DNA from 3 places in the Mesorhizobium sp. IMUNJ 23033 genome. Region 1 is predicted to be linked to each of the others. Evidence: predicted binding sites of a transcription regulator. Region 1 holds the regulator's gene; each other region holds the start of a gene.
What was found. The regulator PhoB, encoded in region 1, activates phosphate uptake and scavenging genes when phosphate is short. The targets are predictions, from matches to a motif close to TGTCATNNANCTGTCAT.
Positions count from the first base shown of each region.

Region 1 (7,182 bases):
TCGGCGAAGACACCATCGACATCGCCAACTCCTCGCGTCCGATCAAGAAGGACGAACTGAAGTCCTGCGCCGACGCCGGCGTCAAGGAAGTCCAGGAAGTCCGTATCGGCTATGACGGCATCGTCTTCGCCACCGACATCAAGGGCCCGGACTGGGCGCTGGTTCCCGCCGACATCTACAAGGCGCTCGCCGCCAAGTTGGTCGTCGACGGCAAGCTGGTCGACAATCCGAACACCAAGTGGAACCAGGTCAATCCGAAGCTGCCCGACTGGGATATCGCCGCTTACATTCCCGGTGAGAAGCACGGCACCCGCGAAGTGTTCGAGACCAAGCTTCTCGACGCAGGCTGCGACAAGGACGCTCTCAAGGCCGCCGGCGTTGCCGACGAAAAGGAAATCGGCAAGACCTGCATCGCCATCCGCAAGGACGGCAAGGCTGTCGACATCGACGGCGACTATACCGAGACCCTCGCCCGCATCGACTCCAACAAGACCGGTGTCGGCGTGTTCGGTCTCTCCTTCTACGAGAACAATGCCGACAAGCTGAAGGTCGCAACCGTGGAAGACGTCGTGCCTTCGACCGAGACGATCGCCAGCGGTAAGTACCCGGTTTCGCGCCCGCTGTTCTTCTACGTCAAGAAGGCGCATCTCGGCGTCGTTCCCGGCCTGAAGGAGTATGTCGAATTCTTCCTCGACGACCAGATGGTCGGCCCGGAAAGCCCGCTCGCCGAATACGGCCTCGTGGCTGCTCCGGACGCCGAGCGTCAGGCCCAGCGCGACGCGTTCGCCGCCGGGAAGTCGATGTAATCAATCTTCCAGGCCAGGGCGCGGACCAAGTCCGCGCCCTGGTTTTATCGCCTGCCGCATTGGCGCTGGCGACTAAAGCTTCCCCGGGGGTGGTCAATGTCGTCCTTGTTCGTACTCGCCATTGTCGTCGCCATCGGCGTGGTTGCGTTCCTGATCGGCCGGCAGCGTGCCGCAGCGCACGAAAACGGCACGGTGAAGCCGCACTCGCGCTCCCATTACCACGGCTGGTGGGCCTTCCTGCTCGCCGTCCTGCCTGCCCTTCTGCTGCTTGCCGTCTGGAACATCGGCTCCTCCTTCTATCTCGACCGCCACATTCACGCCGTCCTGCCGGAGCGCACCGCCGACAGCAAGGTTGCCAGCGAGGCACTTGATGTCAGCCTGGTCAAGAGCCTGGCCAAGGGCCTGCGCCAGCTCGATGCGAACACCGCGCTGCCCGCCACCCTTGCCGAGTTGCAGCCGCTGCTTGCCGCCAAGGGCGTGGCGCTGGCATCGGATACACAGGACTACATGATCCCGATCGCCGTCGAGACGAACAAGGTCCAGGGCATGCTTGGACTGTTCGGCGCGGTCGTCACCCTCGCTCTGTCGATTGCCGGCGCCCTCTATGCGCTGAGGCAGATCGCGCCGCGGGCGCGCGCCAGGAACAATGTCGAGAAGCTGATGCTGTGGGGTCTGCTCGCGGCCTCGACCATCGCCATCCTGACCACAGTCGGCATTGTGCTGTCGATGCTGTTCCAGACGATCCAGTTCTTCGAAAGCGTGTCGCCGATGAGCTTCTTCTTCGGCACGGTATGGGATCCGCGCTTTGCCGCCGCCGGTTCCGGCGGCAGCCAGGGCCAGTTCGGCCTGATCCCGCTGCTCGCCGGCACGCTCTACATCGCCGCCGTCGCCCTGCTGGTGGCGGTGCCGGTCGGGCTGATGTCGGCTGTCTACATGGCCGAATACGCAACGCCCAAGGTGCGCGGGGTGGTCAAGCCGGCGCTTGAACTGCTCGCCGGCATCCCGACCATCGTCTACGGCATCTTCGCCGTCGTCACGCTCGGGCCTTTCCTGCGCGATCTCTCGGCGGCGCTGACCGGCGGCTCGCCCTTCATCCAGGGCCAGAGCATCTTCACTGCCGGCCTGGTCATGGGCGTCATGCTGATCCCGGTCGTGTCCTCGCTGTCCGACGACATCATCACCGCGGTGCCGCGCGCCATGCGCGACGGCTCGCTCGGCCTCGGCGCGACGCGCTCCGAGACGATCAAGCGGGTGATCCTGCCGGCCGCACTTCCCGGCATCGTCGGCGCCATCCTGCTGACCGCTTCGCGCGCCATCGGCGAGACGATGATCGTCGTGCTGGCGGCCGGCGTCGCCGCCAACCTCACCGTCAACCCGTTCGAAGCGATGACCACCATCACCGTCAAGATCGTCAACCAGCTTACCGGCGATCTCGAGTTCAATTCGCCACAGACGTTGGTCGCCTTCGCGCTCGGCCTGACGTTGTTCGCGCTGACGCTGGTGATGAACATCGTCGCGCTGTACATCGTGCGCAAATACCGGGAGCAGTACGAATGACCGACATTCCCATGGATACTATGGTCCGGGCGGCGGCTCATCCGCGCCGCGATATCGGCCTGAAAGCCCGCTACGCCGCCGAACGCCGCTTCCGCATCTATGGCGGGCTGGCGATTTCCGTCGGCCTGGCGTTCCTCGCCATCATGCTCATCACCATCGTCTCGAAGGGCTACACCGCCTTCTGGCAGACGACGGTGACGCTGCCGATCACCTTCGACGAGAAGCTGATCGATCCGTCCAACAAGCGCGCCACCGATCCGAGCGTGCTGATCAAGGCAAATTATCCCAAGCTCGCCGAACGCGCGCTGATCGCCAAGCTCGGCATCGATCCCAGCAACAAGCCGATGGTCATGAAGCTCAAGGGCTTCCTGTCGGAAGGCGCCCGCGTCCAGCTGCGCGACATCGTCGCCGCCGACCCGTCGGTCATCGGCACGACGCGCGACGTCAACATCCTCGCCGCCGCCAATCTCGACTCCGCCTTCAAGGGCCAGATCGACCTCAGTGTCGAGGAATCGCGCCGCAAGGTCTCGGACCAGCAGATCGCCTGGATGAACAAGCTCAAGGCCGACGGCGTGATGGCCGAGCATTTCAACACCGGCCTGTTCTCCTATGGCGCCTCCAGCCGCCCGGAAACGTCGGGCATGGGCGTGGCCATCATCGGCTCGTTCTACATGATGGTGATCGTGCTGCTTTTGGCGCTGCCGATCGGCGTCGCCGCCTCGATCTATCTTGAGGAATTCGCCAAGAAGAACCGCCTCACCGACCTGATCGAAGTCAACATCAACAATCTGGCGGCGGTGCCGTCGATCGTCTTCGGCCTGCTCGGACTTGCCGTGTTCATCAACTTCCTCGGCATGCCGCGCTCGGCCGCTTTCGTCGGCGGACTGGTGCTGACGCTGATGACACTGCCGACGATCATCATCGCGACGCGCGCTGCCCTTGCCGCTGTGCCGCCGTCGATCCGCTCGGCAGCGCTCGGCCTTGGGGCGTCCAAGATGCAGATGGTGTTCCATCACATCCTGCCGCTTGCCGCCCCCGGCATCCTTACCGGCACCATCATCGGTCTCGCGCGTGCGCTCGGTGAAACCGCGCCGCTGCTGCTGATCGGCATGGTGGCCTTCGTCGCCGATTATCCGACGACGCCTTTCGATCCGGCCACCGCGCTGCCGGTGCAGATCTACATGTGGGCGAACGAGGCCGAACGCGCCTTCGTCGAGCGTATGTCGGGCGCCATCATCATCCTGCTCGTCTTCCTCATGGCCATGAACATCACAGCGATCGTGCTGCGGCGCCGCTTCGAACGGCGCTGGTAAAAGAAGGTATCTGTATGAACATCATGACCGAACAGTCCCTCGAAAATGCAGTGGGCGACAAGATGAACGCCAAGTCGAACGAAGTGATCAAGATGCGCGGCGACAAGGTCGGCGTGTTCTATGGTGACAAGCAGGCGCTGTTCGACGTCAATCTCGACGTCCGCCTCAACCAGGTGACGGCGCTGATCGGCCCTTCGGGCTGCGGCAAGTCGACCTTCCTGCGCTGCCTCAACCGCATGAACGACACCATCGACTCGGCGCGGGTGACCGGCAAGATCACGCTGGACGAAGAGGACATCTACGACAAGAACATCGACGTCGTCGAACTGAGAGCCCGCGTCGGCATGGTGTTCCAGAAGCCCAATCCGTTCCCGAAGTCGATCTACGAGAACGTCGCCTACGGTCCGCGCATCCACGGGCTGGCCAAGCGCAAGGCCGACATGGACCAGATCGTCGAATCGAGCCTGAAGAAGGCGGCGATCTGGAACGAGGTGAAGGACCGTCTGCAAGAGCCCGGCACCGGCCTTTCCGGCGGCCAGCAGCAGCGCCTGTGCATCGCGCGCGCCATCGCCGTGTCGCCGGAAGTGATCCTGATGGACGAGCCCTGCTCGGCGCTCGACCCGATCGCCACAGCCCGCGTCGAGGAGCTGATCGACGAGCTGCGTCAAAACTACACGATCGTCATCGTCACGCACTCGATGCAGCAGGCGGCGCGTGTGTCGCAGCGCACGGCCATGTTCCACCTCGGCTATCTGGTCGAGGAGGGCGCCACCGACAAGATGTTCACCAACCCCGACGACAAGCGCACGCAGGACTACATCACCGGCCGGTTCGGCTGAGTGGTCCGGCGGCAACTTTCAGGCACGAGGACAGGATCATGGGTGAACATCATACCGTCGCCTCTTTCGACGAGGATCTCGGGCAGATCAGCAAGCTGATCTCCGACATGGGCGAACTGGCCGGCGCGATGGTCGGCGGGGCGACCAAGGCCCTTCTGAATTCCGACAATGCACTGGCACAGAGGGTGGTCTCCGACGACGCCATCATGGATGCGCGCCAGCGCGAGCTGGACGACCGCGCCATCACGCTGATCGCCAAGCGCCAGCCGATGGCCAACGATTTGCGCGCGGTGGTCGGTTCTATCCGCATGGCCGGCGATCTCGAGCGCATCGGCGACCTTGCCAAGAACATCGCCAAGCGCGTTGGCACCGTCGGCCTCAGCGTCACGCCGCGCGACCTGTCGCACTCCATCGATGTGATGGCGCAGTTGGTGCTGGTCCAGGTGCAAGGGGTGATCGAGGAATACGCCGCCGCAGACGCCGCGGCACTCGCCAAGCTTCGGAACGACGACGAGCGCATCGACGTCAAATACACCTCGGTGTTCCGTGAGCTGCTGACCTACATGATGGAAGATCCGCGCAACATCACGGCCTGCACGCATCTCTTGTTCTGCGCCAAGAATCTGGAGCGCATTGGCGACCATGTCACCAACATCGCCGAGAACGCCTACTATGTGCTGACAGGCTCGCAATTGCCAGCCAATCGTCCCAAGCAAGACGAGACAGCGATGTCCGCGCCGGCTGCATGACAGGGGTAACCGACTGATGATAGCGCCACGCATCATGGTGGTGGAGGACGAGGAGCCGCTGGGGGTGCTGCTCCGCTACAATCTGGAATCCGAAGGCTACCAGGTCGAGGTGGTGACGCGCGGCGACGAAGCCGAGATCCGCCTGCAGGAAAACGTTCCCGACCTGCTGGTGCTCGACTGGATGGTGCCGGCGGTTTCCGGAATCGAGCTTTGCCGGCGCCTCAGGATGCGGCCCGAGACCGAGCGGCTGCCGATCATCATGCTTACGGCGCGTGGCGAAGAGAGCGACCGCGTGCGCGGCCTCTCCACCGGCGCCGACGACTATCTGGTCAAGCCGTTCTCGACGCCGGAATTCATGGCCAGGGTCAAGGCGCTGCTGCGTCGCGCCAAGCCGGAAGTGCTGTCCAGCATGCTCAAGGTCGGCGACATCGTGCTCGACCGCGAGTCGCACCGGGTCTACCGCAAGAAGAGCGAGATCAGGCTCGGGCCGACCGAGTTCCGGCTGCTCGAATTCATGATGCGGCATCCGGGCCGGGTGTTCTCGCGCAGCCAGCTGCTCGACAATGTCTGGGGCGAGACGATCTATATCGACGAGCGAACGGTCGACGTGCATGTCGGCCGGCTGCGCAAGGCGGTCAACAATGGCCGCATGCCCGACGTCATCCGCACCATCCGCGGGGCAGGATACGCGATCCGGGAAGATTAGGTATGTGCTGATATTCAGGCCTGCGAACGGCGCGGCCTGGCCTCAACACATCTCAAGTCGCGATCAAGCCACGTTCTTTCCTGCCGAACCCGTTCGCTGCTGGACGCCCGGCGCGAAAATCTCCTGGTCGACGAAGCCAAGCGCGCGCATGGCGCAGCCCTCGCGGATCAGCGGCAACTCATTCGGCTCGGTGTCGAAGGAGATCGATTTCGAGTGCTGGCCGCCGGCGGTCTGGGCAATCGCCTCGCGCAGCGCCGGTTCGATCAGATCGAAAGCGGCGGCGCTGACGCCGACCATGGCGACGGGTGCGGGATCGATCAGCGCGAACAGGCTGCCAAGGCCGAAGCCGAGCGCCTCGCCCGCCTTGCGGTAGGCTTCGCGCTCCGGCCCGTCGCTCTCGCGCGCCCGGGCGGCGAGCGCGCGCATGTCGGCGTCGCCGACATCGGTCGGTTCGGCATCCTCACTCATCATCCTGGCGTTGCGCCAGATGGCATAGTTGCCGGCATAGGCTTCGACGCAGCCGCGCCGTCCGCAGCGGCAGAGCGCGCCGCCCGGCCGGTGGATCATGTGGCCGAACTCGCCGCCGGACGAATGAGTGCCGGTGAACAGTTCGCCCTTCAGCACCAGCCCCATGCCAATGCCGTGCGAGAGCAGGATGGCGATGAAATCGTCGCGGTAGCGTTCGGGATCGCGCCATTGCAGCGCCACCGCCATCATGTTGCAGTCGTTTTCCATGGTAGCGGGAATGCCGAACTCGCCTTCCAGAATGTCGGCAAAGGGGATGTCGGTCAGCGACGTGATCGGCGACCACAGCATGGCGCGGGCATGGGTGTCGGTGATGCCCTGGATGCCCATCGCGATGCGGGCGACGCTGCGGACATCGAGATCGGGATCCTCGAACCGGCGCCGGACTATCGCCGTGCATTCGCCGATCAGCTCGTCGCGCGGCATGGTCAGCGTGTCCAGGCGGCGTTGCTCTTCGGCAATGACCTGCCCGGCATAATCGATGACGGCGACGGAGAGGAAGTTGAGCGACAGCACCACGGTCATCACCGCGGTGGCTTCCGGATTGAGGCCGAGGCCGACCTGTGGCCGGCCGCGCTTCAGCGAAGCCGCTTCGCTGGGCTTGCTCTCGGTCAGGATGCCTTCCTGGATCAGGTCGGAGGAGATCGCCGAAATGGTCGAATGGCTGAGGCCAGTGGTCGCGGCGAT
Region 1 covers NZ_JBJACT010000031.1:96,935-104,116, forward strand. Annotated here, with positions in the region: gene ACFX5Q_RS27845 (PstS family phosphate ABC transporter substrate-binding protein) at 1-806, shown strand, start outside; gene pstC (phosphate ABC transporter permease subunit PstC) at 903-2,363, shown strand; gene pstA (phosphate ABC transporter permease PstA) at 2,360-3,676, shown strand; gene pstB (phosphate ABC transporter ATP-binding protein PstB) at 3,691-4,515, shown strand; gene phoU (phosphate signaling complex protein PhoU) at 4,554-5,264, shown strand; gene phoB (phosphate regulon transcriptional regulator PhoB) at 5,281-5,970, shown strand; gene ACFX5Q_RS27875 (ROK family protein) at 6,034-7,182, opposite strand, start outside.

Region 2 (7,182 bases), on a different contig from region 1:
TGGCCAAGGCGAAGCCCGACGCGCTGTTCATGCACTGCCTGCCGGCGCATCGCGGCGAGGAGGTCACCGACGAGGTGATCGACGGGCCGCATTCGGTGGTGTTCGACGAAGCCGAGAACCGGCTGCACGCCCAGAAGGCGGTTTTGGCCTGGTGCCTGGGCGCTTGATCTCCGGAGGTGTGATGCCTATCTGCGGGCCATCACGCAAATTGAGCGCGTTTCGGTGCATGTGCCCCTCCGGGCCGCATGGCCGCCCGCCGGAGCTTTGTCATGTTGGAAACCCGTCAAGTGACTGAACACCACCCTCAACTCGGCGAATTCGGCTATGCCGGCGACGATCACGTCGTGCCGTTCGAGGTCGCCCCGCTCGACGTGCGCGGCCGGACCGTCCAGCTCGGGCCGATGCTCGACGCCATCCTTGGACGCCACGAATATCCCGAGCCGGTCGCCCGCCTGCTGGCGGAAGCCTGCGTGCTGACGGTGCTGTTCGGCACCTCGCTCAAATTCGAGGGCAAGTTCATCCTGCAGACCCGCACCGACGGGCCGGTCGACATGCTGGTGGCGGATTTTTCGACGCCATCCGCGTTGCGGGCCTATGCACGCTTCGACCCCGATAGGCTCGAGGCGCTGACGGCTGCCGGCGAAATCTCGCAACAGACGCTGCTCGGCAACGGCGTGCTGGCGCTGACCATCGATCAGGGCGCACACACGCAGCGCTATCAGGGCATCGTCCAGCTCGACGGCGAGACGCTGGAAGAGGCCGCGCGCACCTATTTCCGCCAGTCGGAGCAGATCCCGACCGATCTCAGGCTTTCGGTTGCCAAGCTGGTGACGCCGGGCATCGGTGGTCCCCGCGAGCAATGGCGCGCCGGCGGTCTGTTGGCGCAATTCCTGCCGCAGTCGCCGGAGCGCATGCGCGTGCCGGACATTTCCGGCGGCGACGGCGATCCGCGCGACGAGGTCCATGACCCGGTCGATAATTCCTGGCAGGAGCTGCTGGCCCTGCTCGGCACCATCGAGCCGACCGAGCTTATCGATCCGACGGTCGGCGCCGAGCGGCTGCTTTACCGGCTGTTCCACGAGCATGGCGTACGTGTCTTCGGCGGCGTGCCGGTGGCCGACCAATGCTCCTGCTCGCGCGAGAAGATCCGCGGCATCCTCGAAGGCTTCTCGGCGCAGGAGATCAAGGACAGCACCGAGGATGGCGGCATCCATGTCGCCTGCGAGTTCTGCTCGACGCAGTACGACTTCGACCCGGCGGAATTCGCGGCGGCTCAGTGACGTAACTCCTTCTCCCCGTCACTATACGGGGAGAAGGTGCCGGGCAGGCGGATGAGGGGCGGCGCGAACTTTAGACCGCTTGCTCCCTTAATTCACCGTCCTGCGCGTGCCCGGCAGATCGAGCGAGAAGGCGGGGATGGCGATGTCGAACGTCTCTCCCCGCTTGTTGCGCATCGTGTAATGGCCGACCATGATGCCGGACGGCGTTGAGAGCGGGCAGCCGGACGTATATTGGTAGCTGTCGCCGGGGTTGAGTTCGGGCTGATCGCCGACGACGCCGGCGCCGCGTACCTCCTCGACCCGGCCAGTGCCATCGGTGATGTGCCAATAGCGCGACATCAGCTGCACGAACTCGTCCGACTGGTTGTCGATGGTCACGTGGTAGCCCCAGACATAGCGGTTCTCCGACGGATCCGAGCGATCCTCGAGATAGAACGGCCTGACCTGCACTTCGATGTTGCGCGTAATGGCGCGGTACATGAGCTACTCCAAACAGTCCTGGCGGAAGTCTCGGTGCACTCTTTGACTAGGTCAACGGAGCGCGGCGCCTGTCTCTTCCGTCTTTGTGCGCACCTGCCGCCAAACAATGTCATTTGAGTGACACATGACAATGATGGTGTGCACGGACCGTGCCGGGCGACTCAAGCGCTCTGTCGACCTGTTCAAAACGGCCATCTTCCGGCCGGCTTTTCCGGAGTGACCAGATCTCGATGGAACTGATCGTCATCGCCGCCGCCGTGCTTTCGACAGCCCTCATTCTTTCAAATCTCGCCGGCATCCTGCTTGCGGCCTTCAGGCTGAAGTGGCCGCGCACGCTTGCGCGGCCACCCGGCAAGGCGCCGCCGGTGTCGATCGTCATCCCCTCGCGCGGCGTCGAGCCGTTCACCGAAGAAACGCTTCAGCGCGCCTTCTCGCTCGACTGGCCGCGCTACGAGCTGATCTTCTGCGTCGCCCACGCCGACGATCCGGTGGTCAAGCTGATAAACAGGGCGATCGTCCGGTTTTCGAAGGTGCCGGCCCGGCTGCTGGTCGGTGACGACCGCATCAGCGCCAATCCCAAGCTCAACAATTGCGTCAAGGGTTGGGAAGCGGCGCGCCACCACTGGGTCATCCTTGCCGATTCCAACGTGCTGATGCCCAGGGACTATATCCAGCACTTGATGGCGGCGTGGCGGCCCGACACCGGCCTTGTCTGCTCGACGCCGGTCGGCTCACGGCCGGACGGCTTCTGGGCCGAGGTCGAATGCGCCTTCCTCAACACGCTGCAGGCGCGCTGGCAGTATACCGGCGAGGCGCTCGGCCTCGGCTTCGCCCAGGGCAAGAGCATGCTGTGGAAGAAGCCTGTGCTCGACGCCAATGGCGGCATCCGCGCGCTGGCCGCCGAGATCGCCGAGGACGCCGCCGCGACCAAGCTGGTCAACGGGCTGGGGCTGCGCGTCAATCTTGTCGCTTCGCCTTTCGAGCAGCCGCTGGGTGAGCGCCGTCTCGGCGAAATCTGGTCGCGCCAGGCCCGTTGGGCGCGCCTGCGCCGCGTCACCTTTCCGCTGTTCTTCGCCCCCGAAATCCTGACCGGCGTGGCCGTGCCATTGGTGCTGGCGCTGGTCGCGGCCGCCGGTGCCGGCATCAGTCTGCCGCTCACCGCGCTCTGCGTCCTGGCGCTCGCCTATGTGCCGGAATGCGCGTTGGCCTGGGCCAAGGGCTGGTACCTGTCGCCGCGCACCATCCCGGCGATGATGGTGCGCGACGTGATGCTGCCGGCGATCTGGGCGCGCGGCTGGCTCGGCGGCGCCGTCGACTGGCGCGGCAATGCGATGACCATCCGCACCAAGGCGATGACCGAACTGGAAGAGGGCGCCTGAGCAACGCTCAGGCGTTTGTCCAAATCGCAGTCTGAACCCTTTACTTGGCTGATTTGAGCGCCTGCTCGACATCGGCGAGCAGATCGTCCGCATCCTCAAGCCCGACCGAAAGCCTCAGCGTGCCCGGGCCGATGCCGAGTTCGGCGCGCGCCTCGTCGCTGAGGTTCTTGTGCGTCGTCGTCGCCGGATGGGTTATCAGGCTCTTGGCGTCGCCGAGATTGTTGGAGATCAGCACGATGTCCAAAGCGTTCTGGAAGGCGAACGCCGCCTGCTTGCCGCCCTTGACATCAAGGCAGATCAGCGTCGAGCCGCCCGTCATCTGCTTCCTGACGATATCGGCCTGCGGATGGTCGGCACGGCCCGGATAAATCACACGGGCGATTTCCGGGCGTTCCGCGAGGAAATCGGCGATCTTGCCGGCGCTTTCCGTCTGCTGGCGCACGCGCAGCGGCAGCGTCTCCAGGCCCTTGAGCAGCGTCCAGGCATTGAACGGCGACAGGCTGGGGCCGGTGTGGCGGAAATAGTCGTGCAGATTCTCATCGATCCACTTCTTGTCCGACAGGATGACGCCGCCGAGGCAGCGGCCCTGGCCGTCAATATGCTTGGTCGCCGAATAGACGACAATGTGGGCGCCGAGCTGCAGCGGCTTCTGCTGCAAGGGCGTGGCGAAGACGTTGTCGACGATCAGCCTGGCGCCGATCGAATTGGCGAGCGCAGCGACGGCGGCGATGTCGACCACTTCCAGCGTCGGGTTGGTCGGGCTTTCGAGGAAGAAAAGTTTGGTGTTCGGCTTGACCGCCTTTTCCCAGTTGGCGATGTCGGTGCCGTCGACCAGCGTCGCCTCGATGCCGTATTTCGGCGCCAGCGTCTCGACCACCCAGCGGCAGGAGCCGAACAAGGCACGCGCCGCCACGATATGGTCGCCGGCCCTGGCGCTGCACAGAAGGGCTGCCGTCACCGCCGCCATGCCGGAGGCGGTGGCGCGCGCGTCCTCCGCACCTTCCAGCGCGCACATGCGCTTTTCGAACATGTCGACGGTCGGATTGGCATAGCGCGAATAAATGAAGCCGGGTTCCTCGCCCTTGAAGCGGGCTTCCGCCGCCTGTGCCGTCTCGTAGACATAGCCCTGGGTGAGGTACATCGCCTCGGAGGTCTCGCCGAAGCCGGAACGCAAGGTCCCGCCATGCACGAGTGCCGTCTGAGGTTTCCAGTCGCGCTTCTTGGTCATTGCTCTGTCCCAAACACAAAAAAACCGGCCGCGAAAGTCGCAACCGGTCCATACGGCCTTGCGGCCAACGGTCCTTTAGCGACTTGTTTAACGTGGCTGCAAGCCGACCGGCCAAATCACCACGGGATAACGACCCTTTAGACCCGCACCGCGCTTGCGTCAATTGCCGGCTTGATTAAGAGGTTTGTACCAGCGGTGTTGCAGCGGAGCCAGCCTTTGCGGCGAACAGGCATTCTTCCCGATCAGGACATTTCCGCGCTCTTCCAGTCAGGCGCGCTGAAGTCGCCGCGCGCTCTCGACGCGGACCAGATCCAGCCGGCCAGCCTCGATCTCAGGCTCGGCGATAAGGCCTGGCGCGTGCGCGCCTCCTTCCTACCCGGCCCCGATCATCAGGTCGCCGACAAGCTCGCGCGGCTGCAGCTGCACGAGATCAGCCTCGCTGAGGGCGCGGTGCTGGAAACGGGCTGCGTCTACATCGTGCCGCTGCTGGAAAGCCTGGCGCTGCCGTCGGACATTTCTGCTTCCGCCAATCCGAAGAGCTCGACCGGACGGCTCGATATCTTCACCCGAGTGATGACCGATCGCGGCCACGAGTTCGACAAGATCGCCGCCGGCTATCATGGTCCGCTCTATCTCGAGGTCAGTCCGCGCACCTTTCCGATCGTCGTACGCGCCGGCTCGCGGCTGTCGCAGATCCGTTTCCGCACCGGCAACGCGCTGCTGTCGGAAAGCGAATTGCGCGACCTGCATCATGCCGAGATGCTGGTGGCCACCGAGCCGCCCAACATTTCCGGCGGCGGCATTGCACTGTCGATCGATCTCGATGGCGACAAGGACGGGTTGGTCGGCTATCGCGGCAAGCACCACACCGGCCTGATCGATGTCGACAAGCGTGCCGCGCAGGACGTCGTCGATTTCTGGGAGCCGCTCTACAAGAGCGGCGCCGGCGAACTTGTGCTCGATCCGGACGAGTTCTACATCCTCGTGTCGCGCGAGGCGGTGCATGTGCCGCCTCTCTATGCCGCCGAGATGACGCCTTTCGACCCGCTGGTCGGCGAATTTCGCGTCCACTATGCCGGCTTCTTCGATCCGGGCTTCGGCCATTCGGCGGCCGGCGGCACCGGCAGCCGGGCGGTGCTCGAAGTGCGCAGCCATGAAGTGCCCTTCATCCTCGATCACGGCCAGATCGTCGGGCGGCTGGTCTACGAGCACATGCTGAAACGGCCGCAGGCGCTCTACGGCACCGATCTCGGCTCGAATTACCAGGCCCAGGGCCTGAAACTATCCAAGCATTTCCGCGCCGCGCGCTGATCTTTCCGCCACCGCCAGACCGTGCTTGCCTGACCGGGCGTGCCATGCTTGGCTGTGCCTCAGCCCGTCGAGGTGACGGAAATAAAGGGGAAGACCATGCAAATCTCGAGATGGATCCTGTCGGCAGCCGCAACTGCCCTGCTGACGCTCGGCGCCGGTTCGTTGCCGGTGCAGGCAGCGGAGAAACTGAAGATCGGCACCGAGGGCGCCTATCCGCCGTTCAACACCATCACTCCGGACGGCAAGGTCGTCGGCTTCGACGTCGACATCGCCGATGCGCTGTGCGCGCAGATGAAGGTCGAATGCGAAATCGTCACCCAGGACTGGGACGGCATCATTCCCGCCCTCCAGGCCAAGAAGTTCGACGCCATCATCGCCTCTATGAGCATCACCGAGGAACGCAAGAAGCAGGTCGCCTTCACCAACAAATACTATACGACGCCGCTTGCGCTGGTCGCGCCGAAGGACAGCGAGCTGACCTCGACCGACCCGGCAGCCCTTGCCGGCAAGACGGTGGGCGCCCAGGCATCGACCACCCAGGCCGATTTCGCCCAGGATGTCTACGGCAAGGCCGGCGCCGAAGCCAAGCTCTACCCGACCCAGGAAGAGGCGATCACCGACCTGCAGAACGGCCGCCTCGACGCGGTGATCTCTGACAAGTTTGTGCTGGTCGACTGGATGAAGAAGGCGAGCGACGGCTGCTGCAAGATGGTCGGCGACGTCAAGGGCACCGAGACGCAGGCCGGCATCGCCGTGCGCCTCGACGACACCGCACTGCGCGACAAGCTCAACGCGGCCATAGACGCCATCGTCGCCGACGGCACCTACAAGAAGATCCAGGCCAAGTATTTCGACTTCGATATTTATTGAGAGGTTGAAACTGCCAATCTCCCCCCTCGTGGGGGAGATGCCCGGCAGGGCAGAGGGGGGCGCGAAGGATCGCCCTCGCCCACGACAGCTGAAGGGCAGGTGCTCTCGATTGAGACGCTGGAGGGACAGCGCCCCCCTCTGGCCTGCCGGCCATCTCCCCCACGAGGGGGGAGATCACGCCTTCACAGCGCCTTCACCGCCACCTTCACCGGCTTTTCGATCTCGAGCGGGTTGCGCAGCGGCAGGCCGAAATCCCCGGCTTCGATCTCGAAAATATCGCCGGCCTCGGTCCTGATGCCGTCGGCGAAGGACAATGTTGCCGTGCCGAACATGTGCACATGCACGTCGCCGGGCTGGCGGAAGGCCGAATATTTGAAATGGTGGTGCTCGAGATTGGCGATGGTGTGCGACATGTTCGCCTCGCCCGACAGGAACGGCTTTTCCCAAAGCAGCTTGCCGTCGCGAACGATGCGCGATGAGCCCCTGACGTCGGACGGCAGGTCACCGATCAGGATCTCTGGCCCGAACGAGGCGTTGCGCAGCTTCGAATGCGCCAGGAAAAGATAGTTCACACGCTCGGTGACATGGTCTGAAAACTCGTTCGACAGCGTGAAGCCGACACGGAACGGCGCGC
Region 2 covers NZ_JBJACT010000015.1:46,463-53,644, forward strand. Annotated here, with positions in the region: gene argF (ornithine carbamoyltransferase) at 1-167, shown strand, start outside; gene ACFX5Q_RS17715 (Hsp33 family molecular chaperone) at 246-1,280, shown strand; gene apaG (Co2+/Mg2+ efflux protein ApaG) at 1,368-1,760, opposite strand; gene ACFX5Q_RS17725 (ceramide glucosyltransferase) at 1,991-3,139, shown strand; gene ACFX5Q_RS17730 (O-succinylhomoserine sulfhydrylase) at 3,180-4,367, opposite strand; SAM riboswitch at 4,423-4,500, opposite strand; gene ACFX5Q_RS17735 (2'-deoxycytidine 5'-triphosphate deaminase) at 4,584-5,678, shown strand; gene ACFX5Q_RS17740 (ABC transporter substrate-binding protein) at 5,775-6,548, shown strand; gene araD1 (AraD1 family protein) at 6,731-7,182, opposite strand, start outside.
Region 2: a site for PhoB is predicted at 1,868-1,884, ahead of ACFX5Q_RS17725 (ceramide glucosyltransferase). Genes of this name have one in related genera too.

Region 3 (7,182 bases), on a different contig from region 1:
GACATCGCCACCTACAACTTCGCCTATCTCGACGAGCAGACCAAGCGGATGATCCGCCGTGCGATCCTCAAGGGCATCGCCATTCCCGGCTACCAGGTGCCGTTCGCCTCGCGCGAGATGCCGATGCCCTATGGCTGGGGCACCGGCGGCGTCCAGGTCACCGCCTCGATCATCGGCCCTGATGACGTGCTCAAGGTCATCGACCAGGGCGCAGACGACACCACCAATGCGGTCTCGATCCGCGCCTTCTTCAGGAAGGTCGCCAATGTCGCCGTCACCACTGAGACGGCCAAAGCCAGTATCATCCAGACCCGCCACCGCATCCCCGAGCACCCGCTGAAAGCGGGTCAGGTGCTGGTCTATCAGGTGCCGATACCCGAACCGCTTCGCTTCCTCGAGCCGCGCGAAACGGAAACGCGAAAAATGCACGCGCTGGAGGAATATGGCCTGATGCATGTGAAGCTTTACGAGGACATCGCCAGGCACGGCCGCATCGCCACCACCTACGCCTATCCGGTCAAGATCGAGGGCCGCTATGTGATGGACCCATCGCCGACGCCGAAATTCGACAATCCGAAGATGCACCGTTCGCCGGCTTTGCAATTGTTCGGCGCCGGCCGCGAGAAGCGCATCTACGCGGTGCCGCCCTTCACCGACGTGGTCAGTCTCGACTTCGAGGACCATCCCTTCGAGGTGCAGACCTTCGACCAGCCCTGCGCGCTGTGCGCGGCCGAGAACGTCTATCTCGACGAGGTCATCCTCGACGACCATGGCGGCCACATGTTCGTCTGCTCCGACACCGACCATTGCGAAAAGCGGCGGGCAGACGGCCATCGCGGCCATCTTGCCCCGGAAACCCATCTTGCCGCGGAAACCGTGGAGCCGGCGCAATGACCGACGAACCGCTGCTGCGCGTCTCGGCGCTGTCCAAATTCTATGGTTCGCGCGTCGGCTGCGAGAATGTCAGCTTCGACCTCTGGCCGGGCGAGGTTCTGGCCGTGGTCGGCGAGTCCGGCTCCGGCAAGACGACGTTGCTCAACTGCCTGTCGACTAGGCTGCTGCCAAGCTCCGGCACCGCCAGCTACCGCATGCGCGACGGCCAGTTCCGCGAGCTCTACCGCATGAGCGAGGCCGAGCGCCGCTTCCTGATGCGCACCGACTGGGGTTTTGTCCATCAGAACCCGGCGGATGGATTGCGCATGACGGTATCGGCCGGCGCCAATGTCGGTGAGCGGCTGATGGCGATCGGCGACCGCCACTACGGCAAGATCCGCGCCACGGCAGTCGACTGGCTCTCGCGCGTCGAGATCGACGAGGACCGCATCGACGACGAACCCCGCGCCTTCTCCGGCGGCATGCGCCAGCGCCTGCAGATCGCGCGCAACCTGGTGACAGGCCCACGGCTTGTGTTCATGGACGAGCCGACCGGCGGCCTCGACGTCTCGGTGCAGGCGCGCCTGCTCGACCTGTTGCGCGGCCTCGTCACCGACCTCGGCCTGGCGGCGATCGTCGTCACCCACGACCTCGCCGTGGCGCGTCTGCTGTCACAGCGCATGATCGTGATGAAGGACGGCCGCGTCGTCGAAAGCGGCCTCACCGACCGCGTGCTTGACGATCCGCGCGCGCCTTACACGCAATTGCTTGTTTCTTCCATTTTGCAGGTGTGACGATGCCCACCCCCCTCGTTGTCTCCGATGTTGCAAAAAGCTTCACCATGCATCTGCGCGACGGCATCAAATTGCCTGTCGTCGCTGGCGTCTCCTTCTCGATCCGGGCCGGCGAATGCGCCGTGCTCGGCGGTCCCTCCGGCGCCGGCAAGAGCTCCATTTTGAAGATGCTCTACGGCAACTACGCCGTCGACGAAGGCCAGATCATCGTCCAGCACGCGGACTGCCTGATCGATCTAGCCACCGCCAGCCCTCGTACCGTGCTTGCCGTGCGCCGGCAAACGATCGGCTATGTCAGTCAGTTCCTGCGCACCGTGCCGCGCGTCTCGGCGCTCGATGTCGTCGCCGAACCGCTGGTCGAGCGCGGCGAGGACCGGGAGGCCGCGCGCGGTAAGGCGCGCGCCCTGCTCGCGCGGCTCAACCTGCCGGAAAAACTCTGGGCACTGCCGCCAGCGACGTTTTCCGGCGGCGAGCAGCAGCGCGTCAACATCGCGCGCGGCTTCATCACCCATCACCCGGTCCTGTTGCTCGACGAGCCGACCGCTTCGCTCGACGCCAGGAACCGCGACGTGGTCATCGCGCTGATCGCGGAAAAGAAAGCGGCCGGCGTCGCTTTGCTCGGCATATTCCACGACCACGACGTGCGCAAGGCGGTCGCCGATCGCATCATCGACGTCACCACCTTCGCTGCCGGGAAGCGTGCCGCATGAGCAGGAAACTGTCGGAAGCGCCGCTCGTCCACGTGACGGCGCAGATCGAGAATTCGACGCTCGGCCGCTGGACAGAGATCGCCGACCGCAGCCGGGTTTCGGAGAGCATCCTCGGTGACTATTCCTACATGATGCAGGATTGCGCCGTCTGGTGTGCGACGATCGGCAAGTTCTCCAACATCGCGGCAAGCGTGCGCATCAATGCCACCAACCACCCGACATGGCGGCCGACGCTGCACCACTTCACCTATCGCGCTTCGGACTATTGGGACGACGCCGAGCACGAGAGCGAGTTTTTCGCCCAGCGCCGCGCCAAACGCGTCACAATCGGCCACGACACCTGGCTCGGCCATGGCTCGACCATCCTGCCCGGCGTCACCGTCGGTGATGGCGCTGCGGTCGGCGCCGGCGCGGTGGTGTCGAAGGACGTCGCGCCCTATACCATCGTCGCCGGCGTGCCGGCGAAGCCGATCCGCGAGCGTTTCGACCGCCGCACCGCCGAGCGCTACCAAGCGCTTGCCTGGTGGGATTGGGACCATGCCGACCTGCGCGCTGCGCTCGACGATTTCCGCGAGCTGGAGGCGGAAGCGTTTCTGGAGAAGTATGGCGGCTAGTGAATGGTGAATGGTGAATGGTGAATGGCGAATAGGGGCGACCAATTGGGCTCGAGCCCAGTGAAGCCTCTCCATTCACCATTCACCATTCACATCCCTGACACAGGACTCGGACAGGACACGGTCTTTCCCCGGAGACCCCCAAATGCTCGACAAGCCAAGATCCTCGCTCGCCGGTTTTTTCGAAGGCACCAACCCGACCCCTCCCGTGCATCTCGGCACGCGCTATGACAGATCAGGCAATTTTCTGTTCGAGCCCGGCAACACCGTCGTCAGCCATCTCGTCAGCGGCTCGCCTTCCGAAGCGGTGGTCATCGAGGTGCGTAACCGCATGCGCGCCCTGCTCGACGCCGACCGTCTGGCCTTCACGCCGATCTCCAGCCTGCACATGACGCTGTTCCAGGGCATCATCGAGTATCGCCGCCGGCTGCCCTACTGGCCGCAGGATGTGCCTTTAGACACCAGCATCGACGACATGACCCGTCTTTACCTGGAGCGGCTGCAGGGCTTCGAAAACCAGGGCGCATTCAAGGTCAAGGTCATCGATGTCGTGCCGACAGGGCTGACTGTTGCCGGCGCCTCGGACGACGACAGGGCCATCATGAGTGCATGGCGTGATGCCCTGTCGGTGCCGTTCGGCTACCGGCATCCCGACCACGAAACTTACGTCTTCCACATCACCTTCGCTTACCAGATCCGCCGGCTTGCCGACGACCGCGCAGCCGCATGGCAGGATCTGTTCGCAGACTGCCTGTCGCTGTTCGAACGCGAGGCGCCGGTGATCGTGCTCAGGCAGCCGGCCTTTTGCAGCTTCAAGGACATGAACCATTTCGAGGAGCTTCTGGTTCTGGGTTGATCCCGTGCATGTCGCCCAAAGGCCACCGCGGTTTTGGGGCAACGACATGCACAAGCAAAGGATCGCCAAAGGCCTGTGGGCGGTAACAAAACTGACATCAATCCGACACCGCAGGTTCATGCGGCTGCGCTAGCCAAGGTTAACAGACCTTCAATCGCGACTGGACTGGAGCCCTGCCCCATGTCAGCAACCCCTGCCACGCTCGAAATCCGCGGCGTTTCCCGACGATTCGGCAAGAACACCGCTGTCAGCGCCGTCGACCTGTCGATCCCACAGGGCCAGATGGTCGGTATCATCGGTCGCTCCGGTGCCGGAAAATCCACTCTTCTGCGCATGATCAACCGTCTCATCGATCCCAGCCAGGGGTCGATTTTTTTTGACGGCGCCGAAGTCTCGCGCCTGCAGGGCTCGCCGCTGCGCCGCTGGCAGCGCGACTGCGCCATGATCTTCCAGCAGTTCAACCTGGTGCCGCGCCTCGACGTGCTGACCAATGTGCTGCTCGGCCGGTTGAATCATCGTGCTACCATTGCCAATCTGCTCGGTATCTTCTCGCGTGAGGAACGAGCCGAGGCGATAGCAGCACTCGAGCGTCTCGACATCGCCCGCACCGCGCTGCAGCCGGCCGGCACCTTGTCCGGCGGACAGCAGCAGCGCGTCGCCATCGCCCGCGCCATGATGCAACAGCCGAAAATCATTCTTGCCGATGAGCCGATTGCCTCGCTCGACCCACTCAACGCCAAGGTGGTGATGGATTCGCTGCAGGATATCAATTTGCGCGAGGGCATCACCGTCATCACCAATTTGCACACGCTGGACACGGCCCGCACTTATTGCAACCGCATCATCGGTATGGCCGCCGGCAAGGTTGTGTTCGACGGCCCACCCGAGGATCTCAACCGCGAGGCCGTGCGCATGGTCTATGGCGCCGACAGCAACGGTAGCGAAATCTCCGAGGCCATCACCTCGACCAGCGTCACCATCAAGCAAAGAATCGCCGCATCCACTGGACCGCTCGAGCCCGCATTCCCGGGATACTGATCCATGATCCCGCAAAGTGGACGCCGGTTTGCGGGAAAGATCATGGACAAGCAAAAGAGCGATCTGGATCGCCAGCCCGCGTCACAGGCACCGTCAAAATTCGAACGCAGCCGGCGCGATGCCGGACTCAACAGGAGAGACTCGAGATGTTTAGGAAGATACTCTTCGGTGCCGTTTCCATCATTGCCATGGCGATGGGCGCTGTCCAGGCACAGGACCTGAAGGAATTCCGCGTCGGCATTCTCGGCGGCGAGAACGAAGCCGACCGTCTGCGCAACTACCAGTGCTTCGCCGATCACATCAAGGAAGTCCTCGGTGTCGAGAAGGTTTCGCTGTTCCCGGCCGCCGACTACGACGGCGTCATCCAGGGCCTCCTCGGCGGCACACTTGACTATGCCGAGCTCGGAGCTTCCGCCTACGCCAAGGTCTATCTCGAAAACAAGGACGCGGTTCAGCCGATCCTGACGACGGTCCAGACCGACGGTTCGACCGGCTACCATTCGGTTATGGTCGCCCGTGCGGATTCAGGCATCAAGACACTCGCTGACATGAAGGGCAAGAAGCTCGGTTTCGCCGATCCCGATTCGACTTCTGGCTATCTGATCCCGGTCACGTCGCTGCCCAAGGACATTGGTATGGATGTGAAGAGCTATTTCGCGTCGACCGGTTTCGGCGGCGGCCATGAACAGCTTGTCCTTGAAGTTCTGAAGGGCACCTTTGATGCCGGCACCACCTGGGCCTCCGGCGTCGGCGACTTCAAGGACGGCTACAGCTCGGGCAATCTGCGCAAGATGGTCGACAAGGGCGTCCTCAAGATGGACGACCTCGTTGAATTGTGGCAGTCGCCGCTGATCCCGAACGGCCCGCTGGTCATACGCACCTCGCTCGACGACGCTACCAAGCAGAAGATCACCGATTTCCTGACCAAGCTTCCGCAAACCGATCCGGCCTGTTTCTCGGCGGTTCAAGGCGGCGACTTCAAGGGCTATTCGCCGGTCACTCCGGAATTTTATCAGGCGATCATCGACGCTCGTAAGGCGAAGATCGGCTCGTAAGCCCAAGGCACGACGCCGCCGGGGCTAAAATGCCGCCGGCGGCGTTGCCGCGTCACGGGCTGGGACCTATCGATGAGTGCTATCGACGTTTACCGCGCGCCTGCGCTCTCCACGGAAGGAGCCTTGGTCGAGCAGCACTGGCGCGACCTCGCCGCTCGCCGGCGCCTCTACACGATCGGAGGCCTGGTTTTCCTGCTGCTTGCGCTCTCGGGCTCGCTCTGGTTCGCCAACGAAACCAACGCCGGAAAGTTCTTCGACCGCCTTCCCCACATCGCCGATTTTTTCGTTGAACTGAAGCCGCGCGACTGGTTTGACCCGGTGCGCGCACTGTTCGACCTGCCGTCGCCCTATGACGATGGCAGCCTCAAATTCGACTATCCCGAAGGCCGGGTCTACCTGACCCAGGGCATCTACATTCCGGAGTATTTCTACCGGATGATCGAGACACTGAACATTGCCCTGTTTTCGACGCTGGTCGGCTCCACCTTCGGTTTCCTGCTCTGCTTCTTGGCTGCCAGCAATATCACGGCCAGCCGCTGGCTCCGTTTCACCACGCGCCGCTTCCTCGAAATTGTCCGCGCCTTTCCGGAAATCGTCATTGCCGGTTTTTTTCTGGCGATCTTCTCGCTTGGGCCCATTCCGGCGATCCTCGCGGTCAGCATCCACACCGTCGGCGCGCTCGGAAAAATGTTCTTCGAAGTGGTCGAGAATGCCGACATGAAGCCTGACGAAGGCCTGCGGGCCGTTGGCGCCAATTGGGTCGAACGGGTGTGGTTCGGCATCGTGCCTCAGGTTCTGCCCAACTTCATGAGCTATTTCCTGCTCCGCTTCGAGATCAATGTGCGCGCTTCGACCATTCTCGGCGCCGTCGGCGCCGGCGGCATCGGCGAATCCCTGCGTCTTTCGATCAGCCGGGGCCATGAGGCCAAGACCATTGCCATCGTCTTTCTGCTGTTCTGCACGATTGTCGCCGTCGACCAGTTTTCGGCATGGCTGAGACAACGTCTTGTCGGCAGGCAGGCGTTCGCATACGGGCGCGGAGAGTAACGCAATGAACGCCGACGCCATCAACGACATCGCCGCTCGCCATCCGGAAGCGTTCCGACGCCCCTTATGGAAGCGCTATGCCGCCCCGTTCGGCGTCCTTTTGTGCATTCTCTATACTTTTTACTGCTGGTGGTTCTTTTCGATAGGCATCGTTCTCGAAAAGGCGAACTGGAACCTGGCCGGCGCCTATCTCGC
Region 3 covers NZ_JBJACT010000008.1:122,141-129,322, forward strand. Annotated here, with positions in the region: gene ACFX5Q_RS12580 (alpha-D-ribose 1-methylphosphonate 5-phosphate C-P-lyase PhnJ) at 1-894, shown strand, start outside; gene phnK (phosphonate C-P lyase system protein PhnK) at 891-1,667, shown strand; gene phnL (phosphonate C-P lyase system protein PhnL) at 1,670-2,377, shown strand; gene ACFX5Q_RS12595 (DapH/DapD/GlmU-related protein) at 2,374-2,991, shown strand; gene ACFX5Q_RS12600 (DUF1868 domain-containing protein) at 3,137-3,847, shown strand; gene phnC (phosphonate ABC transporter ATP-binding protein) at 4,028-4,885, shown strand; gene phnD (phosphonate ABC transporter substrate-binding protein) at 5,032-5,940, shown strand; gene phnE (phosphonate ABC transporter, permease protein PhnE) at 6,013-6,987, shown strand; gene phnE (phosphonate ABC transporter, permease protein PhnE) at 6,992-7,182, shown strand, end outside.
Region 3: a site for PhoB is predicted at 3,940-3,956, ahead of phnC (phosphonate ABC transporter ATP-binding protein). Genes of this name have one in related genera too.